One region of the Mesorhizobium sp. WSM4810 genome, then DNA from elsewhere that is predicted to be linked to it. Evidence: predicted binding sites of a transcription regulator. Region 1 holds the regulator's gene; the other holds the start of a gene.
The links. Region 1 encodes LexA, which represses DNA repair genes until DNA is damaged. Its sites were predicted from a motif close to TGTTCNNNNTGTGTTCNG; they were not measured.

Region 1 (10,511 bases):
AAACGGATGTGGTGCGCGGACTTTCGCGCGTCGCGCGTTCATGTAGCATAGGAGGTCGAGGGCGCAAGGGGCGAACCCTATGGCTGGACCAGGCCGCGGCGTGGACGACAGCGAGGGCGCGACCGCAAGCGTCAGCGAACGATCGCTGTTTGCCGACGTTCCTCACACTGAGTCGCTACCCGTTTCGCTGCCTGCGTCGCCGCTGAGCATCCAACCTCTTTCGCCGGATCGCCCGGCGCCGATACCGGCTTCAGCACCCGGCCCTGTCATTCGTTTTCGCCGACAGCTCAGCCATCTTTCACCATCCGGTGTCCGCAACAGCGTGGCCGCGGCAGCCGGCCTGGAACTCGACCGGGGCGTCGCCTTCCTGCTGGTGCCGGTTTTCCTGGCATGCGGGGTGATCGTCTATTTTTCGCTTGCCGTCGAACCGGACTTTGCCCAGCCCATCGCCGTCGTGGTCCTTACGGCATTGTGTGCGGCCGTCACGCGCTCACGCCGCAAAACGCACCTGTGCTTCATGGCAGCGTTGCTGTGCGCGCTTGGTGTGCTCGCCGCCAAGGTTGAAACCTGGCGCGCCGGAACGAAGATGCTCGGTTCGGAAATCCAGACCCGGCTGACCGGCCGTGTCGTCAGGCTCGACCAAATGGCGAACGGCCGGATCAGGCTGACCATCGATGTGATGTCGACCGCCCGGCCGACACTGCGTTATGCACCCGAACGTGTCAGGGTGTCGGCACGCAAGATTCCCGCTGAGATGACCGCAGGCTCGGTGGCAACCGGCTATGTGAGGCTTCTGCCTCCGACTGGCCCGGTCAGACCGGACAGCTTTGACTTTTCCTTTGACAGCTATTTCGCCGGTATCGGTGCCAGTGGCTTTTTCCTCGGCAGTCCAAAGATCGTCGTCTCCGAAGATGCACCGTTAACCGCACGCCTTTCTTCGTCGATCGAGAAGGCGCGCGAAACCATCGCCGACCATATCAGGGACAGCATCGGTGGTGCCGAGGGGGAGATTGCCGCTGCGCTGATCGTCGGCGTGCGTGCCGGCATCCCCGAAGAGATAAACGAATCGATGCGGCGCACCGGCATCTACCACATCATCTCCATTTCCGGCCTGCACATGGCGCTTGTCGCCGGCACCGTCATGGGATTGCTGCGCGGCGCCTTTGCGCTGTTTCCCGACTTTTCGTCGCGCCGGCCGGTCAAGAAATATGCGGCTGCTGCCGCACTCGTCTCCATCGCTGCCTATCTGATCTTTTCCGGTATCGTGGTCGCGGCTGAACGCAGCTTCATCATGCTGGCGGTAATGCTTGTCGCCGTGCTGTTCGACCGGGCGGCACTCACCATGCGCAACCTGGCGATTTCGGCCATCGCCGTTATCGTCGTGTCGCCGCACGAGGTGGTCGGCGCAAGCTTCCAGATGTCGTTCGCCGCGACTGCGGCTCTCGTGGGCGCCTATGCCGGTTGGTCCGACTATCGTGCCGACAAGGCCAAGGCGCCGCGACAGCGACGGTCACCGGTCGCTTTCGTCACGCGCAAGCTCGTCGCCGGGGCAGGCACCATCGCAATGACGTCCATCATTGCCGGCAGCGCCACCGCGCTCTTCGCCATCTGGCACTTCCAGCGCGTCTCGCCGCTCAGCCTGTTCGCCAATCTGGCCGTCATGCCGATCGTCACGATCGTCATGTTCCTGGCCGTCCTCAGCGCCTTGGCAATGCCTTTCGGCCTCGACGGCCCTTTCCTCTACATGATGGGCAAGGGCCTGACGGCGATGATTGCAATTTCGGGATGGATCTCGGAGCGTTCGCCGGTCGATGCAGTCGGCCTGATTTCGTTGCAATCGGTTCTGCTGGTGACGGTCGCCCTGGTCATCGCCACGATGGCGACGACATGGCTGCGACTTGCGGCACTTCCCTTTGCGCTCGCCGGCCTGCTGACGATTTCCGAGACGCGCACCCCCGACGTGCTGATCTCGGAGGATGCGCATCTGGTGGCGCTGCCGATCGGCGGCGGCGAACTTGCCGTCAACCGGATGCGTTCGAACGAATTCACCACCGACAACTGGAAACATGCGCTGGTTTCAACAACGATCGTCGAGCCGGAGACATTCGAAAAAGGAGATGTGCGGTTCGACATCGCCGACCCGGCCGACCTGCCACCGGGAGCGCCTTTCACCTGCACTGCCGGCCTGTGCTTGGCCCGGCATCCGTCCGGCGCGCTCATTGCGCTCGCCGACAACCGCAAAACCGCGCGGCCGGCCTGTGCCTTTGCGGATTTGATCGTCATCGACGATGCCACAGCCTATTACAAACCCTGCCGCAACCCGCTGGTTCTCGTCGTCACCAAACGGCAGCTCGCTCGCATGGGCAGTGCCGCCGTCTTCTTCGATCCGCTATCGGCGACGACGCGCGCAGAAATCCGTTTTGCCGTCAGACAGCCATACAGGCCCTGGCATGAGCAGCGGCGGTTTTCGCGCGAGGCGAGGGGCCTGCCGCCATACCTCAGGGCCGAGAAACCCAAGAAGCCTGCCGTTCAGTAACGCCGGATCAGTCCGACGAGCTTGCCCTGCACCTTGACCCGGTCCGGCCCGAAGATGCGCGTCTCGTAGGCCGGATTGGCGGCTTCCAGTGCGATCGAGGCACCTTTGCGGCGGAATCGCTTCAGCGTCGCTTCCTCCTCGTCGACCAGAGCGACAATGATCTCGCCAGGCTGGGCGGTGTCGGCGTTGCGGATGATGACCGTGTCGCCGTCGAAGATGCCGGCCTCGATCATCGAATCACCCTTGACCTCCAGCGCGTAGTGCGTGCCGCCGGTGATCATGTCCGGTGGCACCGAGATCGAATGCGTCTGGTGCTGGATGGCGTCGATCGGCACACCGGCAGCGATGCGGCCCATCACCGGTATGGAGACGGTGGCAACGACGTCGTCGTCATTGCCGGCCGCACGCATGCGCGAAGGCGCCGGCTTGATCTGCCGTCCGAGGCCGCCCTGTCCAAGGCCGCCTTGCCCAAGGCTGCCTTGAATGACGCTCGGCGAGAATTTGCGCGCCGCATTGAGGCCCGGCGCGATCGAATCGGGCAGGCGCAGCACCTCCAGCGCGCGGGCGCGGTTGGGCAGGCGGCGAATGAAACCGCGTTCCTCCAGCGCCGTGATCAGCCGGTGGATCCCCGATTTGGAGGCGAGGTCGAGCGCTTCCTTCATCTCATCGAACGAGGGCGGAATGCCGCTTTCCTTCAGCCGCTCGTGGATGAACATCAGCAGTTCATGTTGTTTGCGTGTCAGCATCGCGACCCCCAACAGAATCAGAAAAACAAACCCAGAACAAACACTATCTGTTCCATTTGTGTTCCGCAACCATTTAAAGTTTAATGAATGTGTTGACGCTTTGTTCAGCGTAGCATCAGCACGCTGCAGGCGGCGCCCGCTGCGGCCGCGGGAGCGAATGGCTCGCGCACGACCAGTCCGTTGGCGTCGGCCAGCATTCTGAGCATCGAGGAATCCTGGATACTGAACGGCGTTGCCTCAAGCGTGCCGGCTTCTTCCTTCACCACCGCGCGTACATAGTCCTGTCTGAGATCGTTGGCCGGCATGGCGGCGCCAAGCCGCGCCTGACGCATGTCCTGGCGGAAAGCGCGGCCGCCGAGCCGCGCCAGCAGCGGCTTCAGAAAGAGCTGCGTGCAGACCAGGCTGGCCACCGGATTGCCGGGCAGGCCGATGCAGCGGATGTCGCCCAGCCGCCCGAACATCAGTGGCTTGCCGGGCCGCATGGCGATTTTCCAGAAATCGAGCGCCATGCCTTCACCGGTCAGCACGTCATGGACGAGGTCGTGGTCGCCGACCGAGGCGCCGCCCAGCGTAACGATGACGTCCGCGCCTGCGGCGACGGCTTTTTTCACCAGCGCGGCGATCGCCTCCTTGCGGTCGGGGGCGATGCCGAGATCGAGTGCGCAGGCGCCGACCGAGCGGGCCGCGGCGGCGACGCCATAGGCATTGGAGGAGATGATCTGGTCGGGGCCAAGGTCGCTGCCCGGCGGCAGCAATTCGTCGCCGGTGGCGATGATGGCGACCAGCGGCCGTTTCACCACGCTGACCTGTTGGTGGTTGGCCGATGCCGCCAGCGACAATGCCGCCGGATCAAGCAGGCGGCCTTTCTCCAGCAGCGCGTCGCCCTGCGAGAAATCGAGCCCGAGGCGGCGGATGTTGCGGCCTTCAACCGTCGGCGCGGTCACTTCGACGATGCCGCCGCCGAGGTCGCGGACATTCTCCTGGATGACGATGGTGTCGGCGCCAGCGGGAAGCGGCGCGCCGGTGAAGATGCGCACGGCCTGCGCCGGGCCGACTGTCCCGGCAAAGCCGCGTCCGGCCGGCGCCATGCCGATCACCGAAAGTCTCGCGGGCACGGAGGCGACATCGTCGGCCCGCACGGCATAGCCGTCCATGGCCGACGCGTTGAATGGCGGCTGGGTGCGGAGCGCGATGAGCGGCTCCGCCAGCACGCGGTCGGCGGCGTCCATCAGGGCGACGCTTTCAGCCTGCAAGGGCGCAGCGTCCTCAAGCAGGTGCTCGAGCGCCTGGGCGACCGCAAGCAGCGCCATTATCGGCCTGCCCCCTGGGCGTCCGCCTTGTAGTCGCCGGATTTGCCGCCGGTCTTTTCCATCAGCCTGATGTTGGAGATCGCCATGCCGCGGTCGACCGCCTTGGCCATATCATAGATGGTCAGGCAGGCGACCGAGACGGCAGTCAGCGCTTCCATCTCGACGCCGGTCTTGCCGGTGACGCGGGCCAGCGCCGTGACCTTCAGACCGGGCAGCTTCGCGTCCGGTTCGATATCTACCGATATCTTGGTCAACAGCAGCGGGTGGCAGAGCGGGATCAGCTCATGCGTCCTCTTGGCCGCCATGATGCCGGCGATGCGCGCCGTGCCCAGCACGTCGCCTTTCCTGGCATCGCCGTCCAGAATCATTTTCAGCGTTTCGGGCCGCATCGAGACAAGACCTTCGGCGATCGCCGTGCGCGTCGTCTCCGCCTTGTCGCCGACATCGACCATATTGGCTTCGCCTTCCGCGCCAAGATGGGTGAGGGCGGCCGACATCGTCAGGTCACCCTGGAGCGACGTCCGTCCGTTTGGACGCACAAAGCACGCTCTAACGCTTTGTATCTATGCATCATGCTCTCCGAAAAGCGATTCCGACTTTCGGGCAGATGCATTGGCGGGCGCCTTGCCCGTCAAAAGCAGGTGCGTCGCAGTGGCCACGTCCAGTTGCCGCATCAGGCTCTCGCCGACGAGGAAAGTGCCAATGTCGCTCCGTTCCAGCCTGCGGCAGTCCTGGTGCGAGAAAATACCGCTCTCGCTGACCAGCAGCCGGTCGGCCGGCACCATCGCCGCGAGCCGCTCCGATGTCTCGATGCTGGTTTCGAATGTCCGGAGATTGCGGTTGTTGATGCCGATCAGCCGCGACGACAGTTTCAGCGCGCGTTCCGTCTCGGCCTCGTCATGCACCTCGACCAGCGCGTCCATGCCGAGCTCGAAAGCCGTCGTTTCGAGTTCCCTGGCTACGGCGTCATCGACGCTCGCCATGATGATCAGGATGGCGTCCGCGCCCCACGCACGGGCCTCGAACACCTGATAGGGCTCGAACAGAAAATCCTTGCGCAAAGCCGGCAATGTCACGGCGCTGCGCGCATCGGTGAGGAATTCAGGCGCCCCTTGGAAAGACGGCGCATCGGTCAGCACCGACAGGCAGGCAGCCCCACCTTTGGCATATGCCTGGGCCAGCGCCGGCGGATCGAAATCGGCGCGGATCAGGCCCTTGGACGGGCTCGCCTTCTTGATCTCGGCGATCAGCGCGAAACTGCCGGATTTGCGTTTGGCTTCAAGGGCCGAGAGAAAGCCGCGCGGTGCATCGGTAGCCCTCGCCCGTGCCTTGATTTCGGCAAACGGCACCCGTGCCTTCGCCGCCGCGATCTCGTCGCGCTTGTAGGCTTCGATCTTGCGCAGGATATCAGACACGGCGCTATCCGTTTGAAATCTCGACCAGCCGGTCAAGCACCTTTAGCGCCCGGCCGCTGTCGATGGCTTGCGCCGCCGTCGCCATGCCATCGGCAAGCGTCGTCGCCTTTCCCGCCACCACCAGTCCGGCGCCGGCGTTCATCAGCACCGTATCGCGAAAGGCGCCGGCAGCGCCGCCCAGCATGTCGCGCAGCGCCTGGGCGTTGTAGGCGGCATCGCCGCCGCGCAACTCGTCCTTGGTATGCCGCTTCAGCCCGACCGCTTCCGGGGTCAGCGTAAAGCTGCGGATCTCGCCGCCGACCAGTTCGGCGACCTGGGTTTCGCCGGTGGTGGTGATCTCGTCATAGCCGTCGCCATGGGCGACCCAGGCGTGGTCGGCGCCCAGTGCCTTCAACGTCTCGGCCACCGGCATGATCCATTCCGGCAAGAAGACGCCAACCATCTGCCTGACGACACCAGCCGGATTGGAGAGCGGGCCAAGCAGGTTGAAGATTGTGCGGGTGCCGAGCTCGGCGCGGATCGGGCCGACATGCTTCATCGCCGGATGATGCGCCGGTGCGAACATGAAGCCGACGCCTGCGTCGTGGATGCAGCGGCCGATCGTTTCCGGCGGGATGTCGAGCTTGACGCCAAGCGCGGTCAGCACGTCGGCGGCGCCGGTCTGCGAGGACAGTCCGCGATTGCCGTGCTTGGCCACCGGCACGCCGCAGGCGGCGATGACGAACGCGGATGCGGTCGAGATGTTGACGCTGTGCGAATTGTCGCCGCCGGTGCCGACGATGTCGATGGCGCCAGCCGGCGCGTCGACGCGCAGCATCTTGGCGCGCATGGTGGCGACGGCGCCGGAAATCTCGCTCACAGTCTCGCCGCGCACGCGCAGCGCCATCAGGAAGCCGCCGATCTGGCCGGGCGTAGCGTCGCCCGACATGATGATGTCGAAGGCATCGCGCGCTTCCTCGAAGGAAAGGGAGCTGCCAGCGGCGACCTTGGCGATATGGGTCTTGAGCGCGCTCATCTTGTCAGGGCTTGGGCAACGGCGGTTTGGTCGATGCGAACGTCATATTGCGTCTGCAGCTGCGCCACCAACTGGTCGAGAAGGTCGTCGGACATGCCGGCGGTGAACGATTTCTGCTCGTCGTCCGGCACCGAGCTGGCGTCGGCTCCGGCAGGCTCGAACACTTCGGCAATCCTGAACAGGATCTGTCCGTCGCCGGTGGGCGAGGGGATCAATCCGGTCCCGCCTTCGCCTTCGCCGAACATCGCAGCCGCCCCTTCCTTGCCGAAATCGGCGTCGTCCGCCCCGCGCTTGACGCCGCGCTTGGTCTGCTTCTCAAGCTTGAGCTCGCTCGCGATCACGTCGAGCGTAGTGCCGGCCTCGAGACGCTTTTCGAGCTCCTGCGCTTTTGCGGTGAGCCGCTTGGTCGTTTCCGCCGCCGTCCAGTCGGCCACCACCTTCTGGCGGACTTCATCCAGCGTGCGGTCGCGGGCCGGCGTGACCGAATCCACCTCGTAGAACACGAAGCCGTTGTTGGCAGTGGTGAGGTCGGGATTCTCGGTGCCGGGTTCGGCATCGAACACCGCCTTGATCAGCTCCGGCGATTCCGGCAGATCCTTGACGATGGCGCCGTCCGGCCTCAGGCCGGTGCGATCGATCGCGTCGACGGTGACGACCTTCAGCTTCAGTTTTTCGGCCGCTTGCTCGAGCGTGCTGCCCGAAGCGCGGCTGTCTTCGTAACTGTCATGCACGTCGAGCAGAATGCGGCTTGCCTCGCCCAGCGCCAGGTCCTTGCGGATGTCGGCGGCCACTTCGGCCAGCGGCTTCACCACTTCGGGCTTGATCTCGGTGACGCGCAGCAGCACCGGACCGAAGGCGCCCTGAACGACCGGGCTGACTTCGTTGACGTTGAGCGCAAACGCCGCATCCGCCACCGCCTTATCGGCGATCTTGTCCTTGGACAGCGTGCCGAGCAGCGTGTCGGCCTGCGTCTTGCCCTCGGCGGCGACGAGTTTGTCGAATGTCGCGCCGGTCTTGAGTGAATCGAGCGCGGCCTTCGCGGCATCGGGCGTTTTGAACACGAGTTGTTCGATGGTGCGCGTTTCCGCCGTGGTGTAGCGCCCCTTGTTCTTGTTGTAGTCGTCGCTGACCTGCTGGTCGGTCACGGCACTCACATCCATGATGTCTTCCGGCTCGAGCCTGACATAGGAGAATTTGCGGTATTCGGGCGCCGCATAGGTCTTCTTGTTTTCCTCGAAATACGCCGAAAGCGTAGTGTCGGATGGCGCTTCGATCGGCTCGACCAGCGATTTCGGCAAGGTCAAATAGTCGATGGTGCGGTCTTCGCCACGATAAAGCGCGACCGCCTTCAAGAACGTATTCGGGGCCTTGACGCCGTCCGAAACCGCCTCGACGATCTGCTGGCGCACAGCCACCTGGGCGCGATTCCTGAGATAGTCTTCCGGCCGCATGCCGACCTGTTGCAGTATGTATTCGAAAGTCCTTCTGTCGAAGTTGCCGCCGGGACCCTTGAAGGCCGGGTCTTCATGCGTGAGTTGGGCCAGCCGGTCCTTGGACAGCCCAAGCCCGAGCTTGCGGGCCTGCTCATCGAGGACCGCGCCCGACACGAGTTGCGCCAGCACCTGGTTGTCGAGGCCGAGCGCCGTCGCCTGCTCGCGGCTGATGCGCTGGCCGAATTGCTGCGACATCACGCTGATCTGCCGGTCATAGGCCAGCCGATACTCGTTGATCGACACTTTGGTGCCGCCGGCCGTGACAACGGCGTCGTGGCCTGCAAAACCACCGACCATCTGTCCGGAAATGCCCCAGACGGCGAAGCTCAACACCAACAATATCAGCAGCGCTTTCGCGATCCAGGTCCCAGCCGCGCTTCTCAAGATACCAAGCATGGTCACTTCCGATTTTTTCGCGCATTTTCGCATGCGCCGAGTCTGAAACAAGCGCAATAGCGTCCTTCCGGCCCACTGTCGATTGCTTTGTGGGCTGAGTTTGGTAGTGAGGACGCAGCCGAATATTGCCCGGAGAAGCAAATCCCATGACGCCTGGAATCCGCCCGCTGGTCGCCGGCAACTGGAAAATGAACGGCACCAGCGCCTCACTCAACGAACTCAGGATGATCGGCAACGGCTTCATGAGCGGGCTCGATGCCGAGACCGAAGCGCTGGTCTGCGTTCCGGCGACGCTGCTTGCGCATGCCGCGGAGATCTTGTCGCGCACGCCGGTCCGGGCCGGGGGCGAGGATTGCCACAGCAAGGAGAGCGGCGCCCATACCGGCTGTATTTCGGCCGAGATGCTGAAAGATGCGGGCGCCAGTCACGTCATCGTCGGCCATTCCGAACGCCGCGCCGATCAAAACGAGGACGACGCCATTGTCCAGGCAAAGGCGTCCGCCGCGTGGCGCGCCGGGCTGGTTGCCATCATCTGCATCGGCGAGACGAGAGCCGAGCGCGAGGCGGGCGCCACGCTCGACGTGCTGTCGCGCCAGGTCGCCGGCTCGGTGCCGCCGAATGCAACGGCATCGAATACCGTCATCGCCTACGAGCCGGTATGGGCGATCGGCACGGGGCTGACGCCGACTGCCGCCGACGTTGCTGAGGCGCATGCGCATATTCGCGAAAAACTGTCGGAAAAGCTTGGCAGCGCAGCGGCAAAGATGCGTATCCTCTATGGCGGCTCGGTCAAGCCGTCGAACGCGGTCGAACTGCTGGGCGTAAAAAATGTCGACGGCGCGCTGGTCGGCGGCGCCAGCCTGAAGGCGGCGGACTTTCTCGGCATTGCCGAAGCCTATCGAAACATCTCCTAAAGCGCGTCGCGTTTGGCCGGCCTAATGCGACGCGCTTTAGGTTGTTGTTTTTACGCATGTCGTTATCGCAAAACCGCTGCACACCCTCGGGTCAGGCCCAAGGGCATGCTTTTGCGCGACATGCTTTAGCATCGAAAGGCTGTCGGGCACTTCGGATACTGTGCCGCAGCGGAAAATGTTGCAACGGCCGCATTGCTTCCCATATTCCGGCCACGGGCTTGGAATTGCCGTCAAAGCATTGTATTGAGCCGCCTCCAAATCACCGGTCGTATCTGCGGCCGCGCAAGGCTTTGCCAGGATAAATTATGGAAACCGTACTGATCGTCGTCCACCTAATGGTCGTGCTCGCTCTTGTCGGCGTGGTGCTGCTGCAGCGCTCCGAAGGCGGGGGCCTCGGCATCGGCGGCGGATCGGGCTTCATGACCGCGCGCGGTGCCGCCAACGCGCTGACGCGGGCGACGGCGATCCTGGCGGCGGCGTTCTTCGCCACCTCGCTGACCTTGTCGATCGTCGCCCGTTACGGCGAGAAGCCGATCGACATTCTCGATCGCGTGCCTGTGACGAACGGCGGGGGCGGCGTGCTCAACCAGTTGCCTGGCACCACGACGCCGACACCGCCGTCCGGCAATACGGCGCCAACGCCGCCTTCCGGCAATGATGCCGCAGCCCCGGCCCCCGCTGCACCG
Region 2 (10,511 bases), on a different contig from region 1:
CCCCTTATGGTGTCGTTGCCGGCAAGGCCGACAAGCGTGTTGTTCCCATTGTTCCCGGTCAGCTCATTGTCGGAAGAATTGCCGCGACCATCGATAGCGGCAAGGCCGATGAGAGTCAGATTTTCGACATAGGATGGCAGTGAATAGGTGATCGAGCTGAACACCCAATCGTTGCCCGCCGCATCGGCCTCGACCACGCGGTCGAGCGCATTGTCGACATAGTAGGTATCGTTGCCTGCGCCGCCCTCCATGCTGTCGATTCCGACCCCGCCGTCGAGCAGGTTGCTGCCAGCGTTGCCGACCAGCCTGTTGTCGAGTTCGTTACCAATCGCGTCGATGTCGGCAACGCCGGTGAGTGTGAGCTGCTCTATTTGCTGGCCGGACAGCGAATACGTCATCGAGGTGATGACCAGATCGATGCCGGCGCCCTTAGCCTCGATGACTACGTCGAATGCGTTGTCGACGCGGTAGGTATCGTTGCCGAAACCGCCGGACATTTTGTCAGCACCAGCTCCGCCGTCCAGAACGTCATCAAAATTGCCGCCGTTCAGGATATCCGCCGCATCCGTCCCGGTCGGGTGCTGCTCCATCACGTCCGGCGCAGCATAGGCTCGCACGTAGTCGACGACCATGTCGTACGTGCCGGAAGCCTGCTCGGAGGAATACATGCTTAACGTGACCAGCATATAGAGCGGCGTGCGGAAAAAGTCGCTCATTGGAAAGCGGCTCAGCTCTTTGCCGTCATAATATGTGGTGATCCAGTCAGTCGTTATCCTCGCGCCGTACGTGTGAAACGCTCCGTCGAACAGCGAACCGTCGAGGCCCGTATAGTTGCTTTCCCAAGCGTGGCTTTCCTTATTGCTCAAGTGCACCGCCTGGTGATGAGCATCGGGATCGCCGCCATACGCTTCAACGATGTCGACCTCGACGCGTGGCACAGTCTGATCGGGCGACAGCATCCAGAAGGCCGGCCACGCTCCCGCTCCGCCGTGAAAGGCGGCGCGCATCTCGAAATACCCGTACTCTTGCGCGAAACCCTCGCCGGCGCTGTTAACCGTTTGCATCGTTCCCGACTGCCAGGCGCCGTCCACCTGCTTCATGGTTATCGTCAGAAGCCCGTCAGAGACGGAGAACGGGTTGGTTTCTCCGACCGGCGGCATGTACTTTGCGGCCCCCGCGGGGGCGTGAACAGGCGCGAACCACTTACCGGTGCCGTTGTTCGGCACGACATCAAGCGTATTGAACTCGTCGGAAAAGGAGAGGTTGAACCCGGAGAGGTTCAGCTCCGATCCTTTGTACTGTTCGGTCCAATCGCCAGGAAGGGCAATCGCAGCCATTGATGGGCTCCTCGTTCTCGCAACATTTTCGCGGTTGACCCCACCAATATCTAATCGTTCATTTGTTAACGGAACGGTAATGGACACCGATTCCGCCGCAAATGGGTCAGTGCGCTTATCCCCCAGCGCTTCACGAGAAATTTGGGAGAAGTCGCAAATCGGTTGACGTAGCCGGGACTCGATACTGCGAATCCTCCATGGCGCATGATCCGATCGATACGCTCGGCAAGGCGACCCGGCACAACATGCTCGTCAAAGCCGAGTGCAGCTGCGGGAACGTGCGCTACTGCCGTTATTTCTTTAGCGGGACCCACCAGGGGCATCGACCTTTTGCATCTGGTCCGCGTCACCGCCATTGGCGACGCGTTTCCGGATCGTCTTATCGCAATGCCCCTTGGGCGGCTAATAGCCTGTACTTTTCGAAGATCGCTAGCTTCTGCGGATAGGTGATCCGTACCTTGGCGTTGCACCCGTCGCATCTGAAGTGCGCGATCGTTCTTAGCGCAGAGCCCTTCCTTACCGCCGGATGCGAGCAATCCGGACAATCGAATGTGAGCGCAACATCAGACAAGTCTTGGGCTAAACCCATTTCCATCTCCTTCGCAAGCGCTGTGGCTACACTCTGGCGGGACTCAATGGGGCAATGCAGATGCAAATGCCAACGCGGGACTAGAACAATTCGTCAGGGAAAGCCGCCCAGCTAGTGCGCCTTCTCTGCGCCCTTTGAGAGACGAAGAGACCTCAATTCATCCAGCAGTTCGCGCTCCTTGGTAGTAATGTTTCGGAAGATTGCGACAATCGCCACCGCTAAGGCCTCGGCATCCCGGCTTGAAGAGTCCATGTGTTCATCTGCGCAAACCTGATCGAACACGCGTTCGCAAATAGCCAGATCATGAGGGCTGAGGCAGGTGCGATTGAAACGCCGACGCAGCATCTGTGCGAACCTTTCAGGGCCTGTTGCCAGTGTTTGCGGCGGATTTTTTTTGTCGATGAACCGCTGAGGCGTGATTGGAATAAGTTTACTCGCTGACCGATAATTGGTCTTTCAATAGTCCCAAAATCAGGGCGCACTCGCGAGCTCTATACTGTCCAGCAATCATAAGTTGGCGGTAATCCCGCAATTTTTGTTCTGGGACATGAAATCCTCGCCGAAATTCCGCCGCCTCTTTCGGAGTTCGTGTGCAACCGAGTCTACTGGCGGTGACTTTCAAACTCGCCAGTGAGCATCCGACCTTGGCTGCAATATCTTTCAAAGGTTCGTTATTAAAATATCCATCAAGAATTATCTTGCGACGAGCTTCTGTTTTGAGGTTTGCGTTCATTTCGTTGCCTCCTCAACTACGCTTTCACCGTGCCAGACTCTATACGCACCACGTTGAAGAGTGTCGTTATCGTCGCATCCAGAAACTTATCTCGGAATGCATTTCTTGCTGTAACCCAGTGTGATAGCCCTCTGTGGACTCGCGTTCAGCTGGTCTTGCCAGATGGCTGTGATACACCACATGATTGCGGTGGCGATGGGCATACCGGAATCGGATACGGCACTACGCGATGGACGCTAAGAGGCAGGACAAGGCGCTTGCGAGGCAGGCGCTTGAGCGCGATCGACGTCGTTGGCCGCGCGAAGCTCAGCCTTACAATGAGGCTGCCCCGTCACTTGCGCCGGCGCTCGAACCTTTGCCCTTTTCGACGCTCGAACTGGCGCCAGAAGATCAATTCGTCGCTTGGCAGGCGCATATGGCTCCGCTTGTCGAGATCAAGTTGCCGGATGACAAATCGCTCGACGATGGCTTTCCCGCCGACCACACGGCTTGGAACCTCGGCGGCATGCTGATCGTTCAACAGCGCGCACCGGCACATAGTTATATGCGTTCTGCTGCGAAGCTTCGGTCCAGCTCGATCGATCACTGGTATATCGCTTTGCCGCATACTGGCCGATCGTGGACGGAGGTCGATCGCCGCGTAGCGGAAAACCAGCCGGGCAAATTGGAGATTAGATCGCTTGGCTACCCGTTTCGGGGGAGGGCAACGGAATCCCAAAGTCTCTTTCTCTATTTGCCGCGTGATTTGTTCGCCGATGCGGCGGCAACCCTGGACGCAAAGAATAATTCAATTCTGTCCGGCAACTTTGCCAACCTTTTTCTCGACTACCTCAAGAACATCGAAGCAAGACTGCGCAGTCTCACGGTTGACGATCTGCCCCGCATCGTGCACGCAACACGCAGCATGATCATTGCCTGCCTCTCGCCCCCGGCGGAACATGCCGCGGCCACCGAACAATTGGTGAGTGTCGCGCTGATGGAGCGAGCCCGTCGATACGTCCACAACAATCTGGATGCGGCTCATCTGACGCCGGATTCAATGTGCCGGGCGCTCGGCGTCTCGCGCTCTCGTCTTTATCAGTTGTTCGAACCGAGCGGTGGTGTTCTCCACTACATACAAAGTCGCCGACTTCTGGCAGCCCATGTTGCGCTTAGCAATCCGGCGGACAGCCGGCGCATTGTTAATATTGCCGAAGCCGTCGGGTTTAGTTCAGCGGCTAATTTCAGCCGAGCTTTTAGCAAGGAATTCGGCTACAGCCCCCGCGAAGTCCGAAGCTCCGTGGTGTTACCGCGCCCCGCCCACTCTGTTTCGCATACCGGACACGAGGAGGCCTCTTCCTTTGAACATTGGCTCAAAGCGCTCGGAAGCTGAGTACAGGATCGGGAAGCTCATGGACCAGAATATTTTCGTGTCGCGTCCACCGCGCCATCAATTATAGCCAATTCCCGATTTATCGACCAACTGTTCATCGATGTCGCCGCGCATCACAGCGGAGCATACATTGCAACTACGCAGCATAAGACACTTGTTGAGACCGCGAGTCGTATGTTTGCCAAGTCAAGAAACAAAGAGATAGAGCGGTTCTGCGGTTCCTTGAAATGACGAACCGCTCTAGCCCGGATTATCTCACCAGCAAAGGGCTGCGTAGGCTGGCGGCGATCCCGGACAGCAATTAGCCGGTCGGGAACGGTGCAAGAGCGCCGCGCCGGGCAAGATATGTACGCCGGGATAAGTATTAGGATGCAAAGCTAACGACAGATCGGCTTCGTGCGTAGATGCTTGCAATGCTTGGCGGGGGCTCGGCGGCTTGGCGGGGGCTCGGCACAGGTGGCAGGCATCATGTTGGGGAGATGTCGTGTTGCCTGTGCCGATAGCCGCCGCTGCGCGGTCAAAGGTGGCGTCATTGAGTAAGCGTGCCAAGGTCGTTGGCGGCCGGCTGGAGTTTCTTCCGCCGCAGATCCCGACTCGGGTCGAGCGGCCGCCTGAAGGTGAGGGCTGGGTCCACGAGGCCAATCTCGACGGCTATCGAACCCAGATCATCATCGATAATGGCGGTGTGCGTCTTTACAACAAGAACGGCCGCGACTGGACCACGAAATACTGGCCCATCGCACTAGCCGTCGATCTGCCATGCCGGACTGCCATTCTCGACGGCGAAGTCATTGTTCCCGGCGAGCAGAGCGCTTTCGATTGCCCTGCGCTGGAAGCGGCGATCTGGAACGAGCCGAGCCGGCTGGTGTTCGTCGCGTTCGATATCCTCCATCTCGACGGCCACGATCTAGGCTCCTTGCCGCTGCTGCAGCGCAAGCAGGCGCTGTGGCAACTGATTGAGCCTGGCCTCGGCAAGATCCAATACAGTGAGCATTTCGAGGGCAGCGCGCTGGCGCTCTTCCGCACCGTCGAGAAGATCGGGCTCAATGGAATTATCTCGAAGCGCGCCGACAGCCGCTACAGGAGCGGACTGTCGAGCACATGGCTGAAGGCCAAAAAATTTGAAGAAGCCGACTCCCGAGTTGGGGGTCGTTTATGAGCCAGGCACGGCTCCAATGCCCTGATCGCTGCTCACGGGCGTCCTCACCGATTTGAGGCCTACGCGGGCGGACGCGACGCGCATACCAATCTGGCGGAACAAATCATGATCATTCTCATTGTGGTGATCATCAAGGGAGATTGATCATGGGTGACCGGCACAACCCAAAAATCGAGGCACCGGCAAATGTCGAAAAGGACCCGGAAGATTGGATCAGCGGAGATGATCCCATGACCCCCGCACAAGCCTCCTATTTGAAAACTTTAGCCGAACAGGCCGACGACCCTGACGCCTATGCTGACGGCCTCAGCAAGGCGGAAGCCTCTAAACGCATCGATGCACTCCGGGAGAAGTTAGGCCTGTAGTGCCCGCTCGTGGCTGTTGGCCTCCGGCGACGGGGCCGTTCCATCGAACCCGACAGCGGCTCTGTCCAGTTTGTTACCGTGGTCTGACCCCGGGGATGAGTTGCATTGCGTTCTGCAACCGCTCGCTGGATAGTCCTGGCGATGTTGCAGACCTTGATGACTCATTGGCCCCAGGTCCTCGCGATCATTTCGGTGGTGATGGCGGCCATCGGCATCGTCCACGCCATAATGACGAAGGAAGACGTCCGCGCCGCCACAGGTTGGGTCGGCGTGATGTTCCTGTCGCCATTCCTCGGCGCGATCATCTACGCCGTTGCCGGCATAAACCGCATTCGTCGTGCAACGATCAGCGCCATGCGGCCCCCTTCCAGCGAGGCGGCTTCCGCAAAACATGAGCGCAACTTTGCCGCCGAGGAATTGATTGCCGAGCGGTACGGCCAACGCTTCACCGGCCTGAAGACATTGGGCGACAGGGTGGCCCGGCGTGCCCTGACCTCGGGAAACGCGATTGCGATATTGGAGACAGGTGACGAGGCCTATGCCGCAATGTGCCGAGCGATTGATGGCGCTCAACGCGCTATCCTGCTCGAGACCTACATCTTCGACAATGACGATGTCGGGCGGCTTTTCGTGGAATCTCTCGCCGGAGCCGTCCAGCGGGGTGTCAGCGTTCGCGTGCTGATCGATGCCGTCGGGGCGCGTTACTCCGTCCCCAGCATTCTTGGGCGCCTGCGAGAGGCAGGAATCACAGCAGACCTCTTCAACGGCAACATTGTCATGGGCCTGCGTCTTCCCTACGCCAACCTCAGAACGCACCGGAAGATCCTGGTCGTCGACGGCACGATTGCGTTCACCGGAGGGATGAACATCCGAAAGGGATTCTCAGCCGAGTTCGCCGGCTCCTCCAGCGCGAGGGACACGCATTTTCAGGTCACCGGGCCGGTCGTTGCCGACCTTTTTTCGGTTGCCGCCGAAGATTGGCGCTTCGTGAGCGGCGAGCTCCTGAAAGGCGACACCTGGCAAGTGGCCGCGCTTCCCGCGGCTCCCGGTCAACCAATGCTGGCGCGGGCGGTTGCATCCGGGCCGGATGCCAGCATCGAAACGAACCACAACTTGCTGATCGGGGCATTTTCCGTCGCCCGCAAATCGATCCGCATCATGTCGCCCTATTTCCTGCCGGATCGGGAACTGATCAGCGCGCTGACGACCGCAGCCAGGCGAGGCGTCGAGATCGACATCGTGGTACCGGCGACGAACAATCTTTTCCTTATTGACCGGGCGATGACGGCGCAATTCGATCAGGTCCTGAAGCACTATTGCCGCGTATGGCGCACGCAGGGCTCGTTCGATCATTCGAAGCTGCTGTCGGTCGATGGGGTTTGGGCTTTTATAGGATCCTCCAATCTTGACGCCCGGTCCCTGCGGCTGAATTTTGAGATTGATGTAGAGGTTCTTGATGCAGGCTTTGCCGCGGAGATTGAAGCGCGGATCGGATCGGCAATCGCCTCCGCCACGTCTGTAACGATCGAAACCTTGAGAGCCCGGCCATTCATCGTCCGCCTGTTCGACCGAGTGTTGTGGCTGGGATCGCCCTACCTTTAGAGGCTTTCTCGTTCTGCCCGCGGCAATTCGGGCGACGCAGCCATCGCTCCTTTCGAGCGCCGCATCTCGTCAGGGCAGGAAGCAGCGATTGCACATCCTGTTTGAGTGAGACAAAGCTAAGTCTTGAAGGTGGTGAGGACGAGCAGCAGACTCATGCAAAGAACTGGACATAGCTTTCCTGCAAGTGTGCTCAAATCCATTCGCGACAGAAAAAAGCAGAAGGCGAAGGCTGCGCCGTCCGAAGGGGCACGCCCCGCGGGGACTCTGGTCGCATCTTACAACGTTCACAAATGCGTGGGCGTCGACAGAAAGTTCGATCCCGAACGAATCGGTCGCGTCATCCGGGAAATCGGCCCGGATGTCATTGCGTTGCAGGAAGCGGACAATCGCTTTGGAGATCGTGCCGGCCTTCTGGATCTGCTGCGTCTCGAATTGGAAACAGGCCTGGTGCCGGTGCCGGTGTCCGGAAACGGCAAAGGACACGGCTGGCACGGCAACGTTCTGCTTTTCAAACGTGGCATCGTTCGCAATGTCCATCAGATAAAGCTCCCGGGGCTGGAGCCGCGCGGAGCCCTGGTTGCCGAAATCGATCTGGACGAGAAACGAACTCTGCGCATTATCGCAGCCCATCTCGGCTTGCTGCGCCGATCGCGCTCCGAACAGGCCCGTGTCGTGCTCGAAATCATGAACAGACCGGACGAAAAGCCAACACTGCTGCTCGGCGATTTGAACGAATGGCGACTCGGAAACCGTTCCGCGCTGAATACGCTGCACACGACTTTCGGTCCCGCGCCACCGGCGGTCCCCACCTTTCCATCGAGTCTGCCGCTGCTGTCGCTCGACCGGATCATGGCAAACCGACACGGAATGATCTCCTCCGTCGAAGCCCATGACACGCCGCTTTCGCGGGTCGCCTCCGATCATCTGCCGCTTATAGGATTCGTTCGCCTGTGATGTAGCTGCCCAGCCCCATGAATGGAGATCGGTTCAAAGGGAAGCTCTAGCCGGACTGGCGGAGCGGGGCGGCCCAGCGGCTTTGGTTGCGGAGGAGGTCGCTGGGCCTGGCGAGCCTTCGGGGGCGTGTTCCACTTGGCTGATGAATACGTGCTGCAGATCGACGAAGCTCGACATCCAGGCGCTGATTGACAGGCTCGGCCGTGACCACGGCTCGATGCATGACGACCTGGTCGGGCTATTTGTTTGCTCAAATTGCAAGGCTGCCGGCCGTGACCGCCGGCAGGTTGAGAGCGTCCTCGGTTGCGGGCTCCAGCGGCACGCCGTCAATTCGCACGGGGCGGGCGGTTTGCTCCAGTCCGGAAATTCCGATTTGGAGGCCGCCATTGCACAGCTGCCCTGCGACATGCGAGTTTGTCAACCAAATGGCTCATCATGGGAGTCTCGTCATGTCCATTCGCCGGATTGCGTTGACCTCGGCAGCGGTCACGCTTGCCTTCACAACCCTCGCCCAGGCCAGGCCGGACACCCGCGCCATGACCTGCCAACAGACGCAGGCGCTAATCCAGAGCCATGCCTCGGCGGTGCTGACCACCGGCCCGAACACCTATGCCCTCTACGTCCGCCGGTACAGCAATGCGTGCGACTGGTCGGAAATCCCAGCGGTAGGGTTTGTGCCGACGCTCGATGGCCAGTGCTTGGTTCATCGATGCAGAGAGCCGCTCTACACTCCTCCCGGCTGACGGTGACGAGCATAGCTATTCTGCTGCGCCTTTCGGCAGGTAGCCCTTTTCCCGCAGATACGTGGTCAGGATCTTCTTGACCATCGATGACACAGACCGCATGTACTCGTGTCGGCCTCGCCTGGCAAAGCCGATCATCACGAAACCAATGGAGCTCCATCCAGTGCGAACCGCAACGATGGTCATTGCCAATCCCGCAACGACGCAAAGCATCACGGCTACTTGGAGCAGCCAACTCCCAAAGAACTCAGGAGTCATGTTCCCCTCCCACCGCGGGTAAGCAAATGATCTCCCCAAGCCGTACTCAGCATCGCGCGGCAGGGCAGAGCGTCAAGCCTGATCGCGTAAGCTACCCCGGCAGCAAGCCGGCCCGCTCAAAGATCCGGGTGGCGCCGTCGGCGGTGATGAACGCCGCGACGGTCGGGCCTTCTTTGCCAGGAAACTCGATTTGAACAAAGCCAGCCTGACCTTCCGTAGTCGAGAGGCCATATTGCGGGTGCCCATGCACGAAAAAATCGCTGGCAGCGAACCGGACATCGAACATCGCCAGTAGCGTGTCTGCTTCAGGAACGTCCACGAGTTCGACGGCAACGTCGATATCAGCGGGCTTAACGACATCCTTTGACCGGCGCCGACCAGACCGCCGGGAGCCGAAAATCCAGGCTCGGCCTATTCTCTGTTGAGATCTAAGGAAAGCCAGTAGTCCTTCGAACTCCAAGTCTGTCAAATGCAGATCGAAGGCTCCCGTGTTCCTGGGCGGTAGGTCGTAGCTCACTTCGCTTCGCCGGCCTCATGTGGCGGGCCCTTCTCTACTGGAAGAAGTAACTCTGGCAAATCGATGAATTACTTAGATAAATCAACGGCAGATGGCGGAGGGAGAGGACCTGAAATCCAACCTTCTCCGCGGATCCGCGATCACCTTCGTAGTCGGGGTGTTCGGCTGATGCTGTTCAGTCGACGTGTTCAATCTGTGGACCTGGGTCCACCGGCGGAGCCGGCGCGCAATCCTCCCCCTTGCATTCCTCGACAGGGTTATCGGCTGGTGGAAGGCAGTTTTGGCCCTCGCAATGAACTGCCGGCTCTGGCGCTTCAACATGGTTAGGTGGTACAAGCTGATCCTCAGCGCGAACGGCCGGCATTGCTGCGCTGATCATGCCCGTGCACAAAATCGCAATCCCAAGCAATTTCATTTTCGCCTCCGTGCCTGGCAGCGAGCTGTACCCTACACTTTCAGCTGCGGCTGCATCCTCTCACCCGCGAACGACGTTAACACTGGGTTTCAGTGGCCGGAAGGACGGGCCGGATGACCAGCCTGTCACATGTTGAACGCAGGCCTGATAGGCGGCTGCGGTCGATGTCGTGGGGTCGGGCGCCTCGATGTCGGCGAGGGACGCTTGGATTGGCCGGATCGGCCTAATCGGGGCCGTAGGTGTGGTTGGCGCGATTCCGCGCTGGCGCAGCGCGACGACATCTTGGCAAGTAGTGGATGAATCCAGCGTCTGGTGCCCTCGCTTTGCCGCTGCGATGATTTTGTCGGGGTCGGCTTTCAGGCCAAGCGCCAAGATACGTTCATTAGAGCATGGCGCCAAGATACGTTCATCAGAGCATGACGACTTTCTCTTGGGCTGCCAAGCCAACGAGCGCCGGCGTCAGCAGG

Region 2: a site for LexA is predicted at 5,285-5,302, ahead of AC0L3O_RS25045 (DUF3072 domain-containing protein). Genes of this name have one in related genera too.

The regions. Positions count from the first base shown of each region.
Region 1 is NZ_JBVVQV010000017.1:132,507-143,017, reverse strand. Features, by position in the region: gene AC0L3O_RS23235 (ComEC/Rec2 family competence protein) at 80-2,536, shown strand; gene lexA (transcriptional repressor LexA) at 2,530-3,282, opposite strand; gene AC0L3O_RS23225 (molybdopterin molybdotransferase MoeA) at 3,387-4,592, opposite strand; gene moaC (cyclic pyranopterin monophosphate synthase MoaC) at 4,592-5,089, opposite strand; gene trpC (indole-3-glycerol phosphate synthase TrpC) at 5,156-6,007, opposite strand; gene trpD (anthranilate phosphoribosyltransferase) at 6,012-7,022, opposite strand; gene AC0L3O_RS23205 (SurA N-terminal domain-containing protein) at 7,019-8,911, opposite strand; gene tpiA (triose-phosphate isomerase) at 9,058-9,825, shown strand; gene secG (preprotein translocase subunit SecG) at 10,131-10,511, shown strand, end outside.
Region 2 is NZ_JBVVQV010000020.1:116,545-127,055, forward strand. Features, by position in the region: gene AC0L3O_RS25025 (family 16 glycosylhydrolase) at 1-1,337, opposite strand, end outside; gene AC0L3O_RS25030 (hypothetical protein) at 2,357-2,659, opposite strand; gene AC0L3O_RS25035 (helix-turn-helix domain-containing protein) at 2,889-4,031, shown strand; gene AC0L3O_RS25040 (ATP-dependent DNA ligase) at 4,564-5,190, shown strand; gene AC0L3O_RS25045 (DUF3072 domain-containing protein) at 5,337-5,555, shown strand; gene AC0L3O_RS25050 (phospholipase D-like domain-containing protein) at 5,697-7,157, shown strand; gene AC0L3O_RS25055 (endonuclease/exonuclease/phosphatase family protein) at 7,311-8,111, shown strand; gene AC0L3O_RS25060 (hypothetical protein) at 8,561-8,854, shown strand; gene AC0L3O_RS25065 (hypothetical protein) at 8,870-9,112, opposite strand; gene AC0L3O_RS25070 (hypothetical protein) at 9,204-9,629, opposite strand.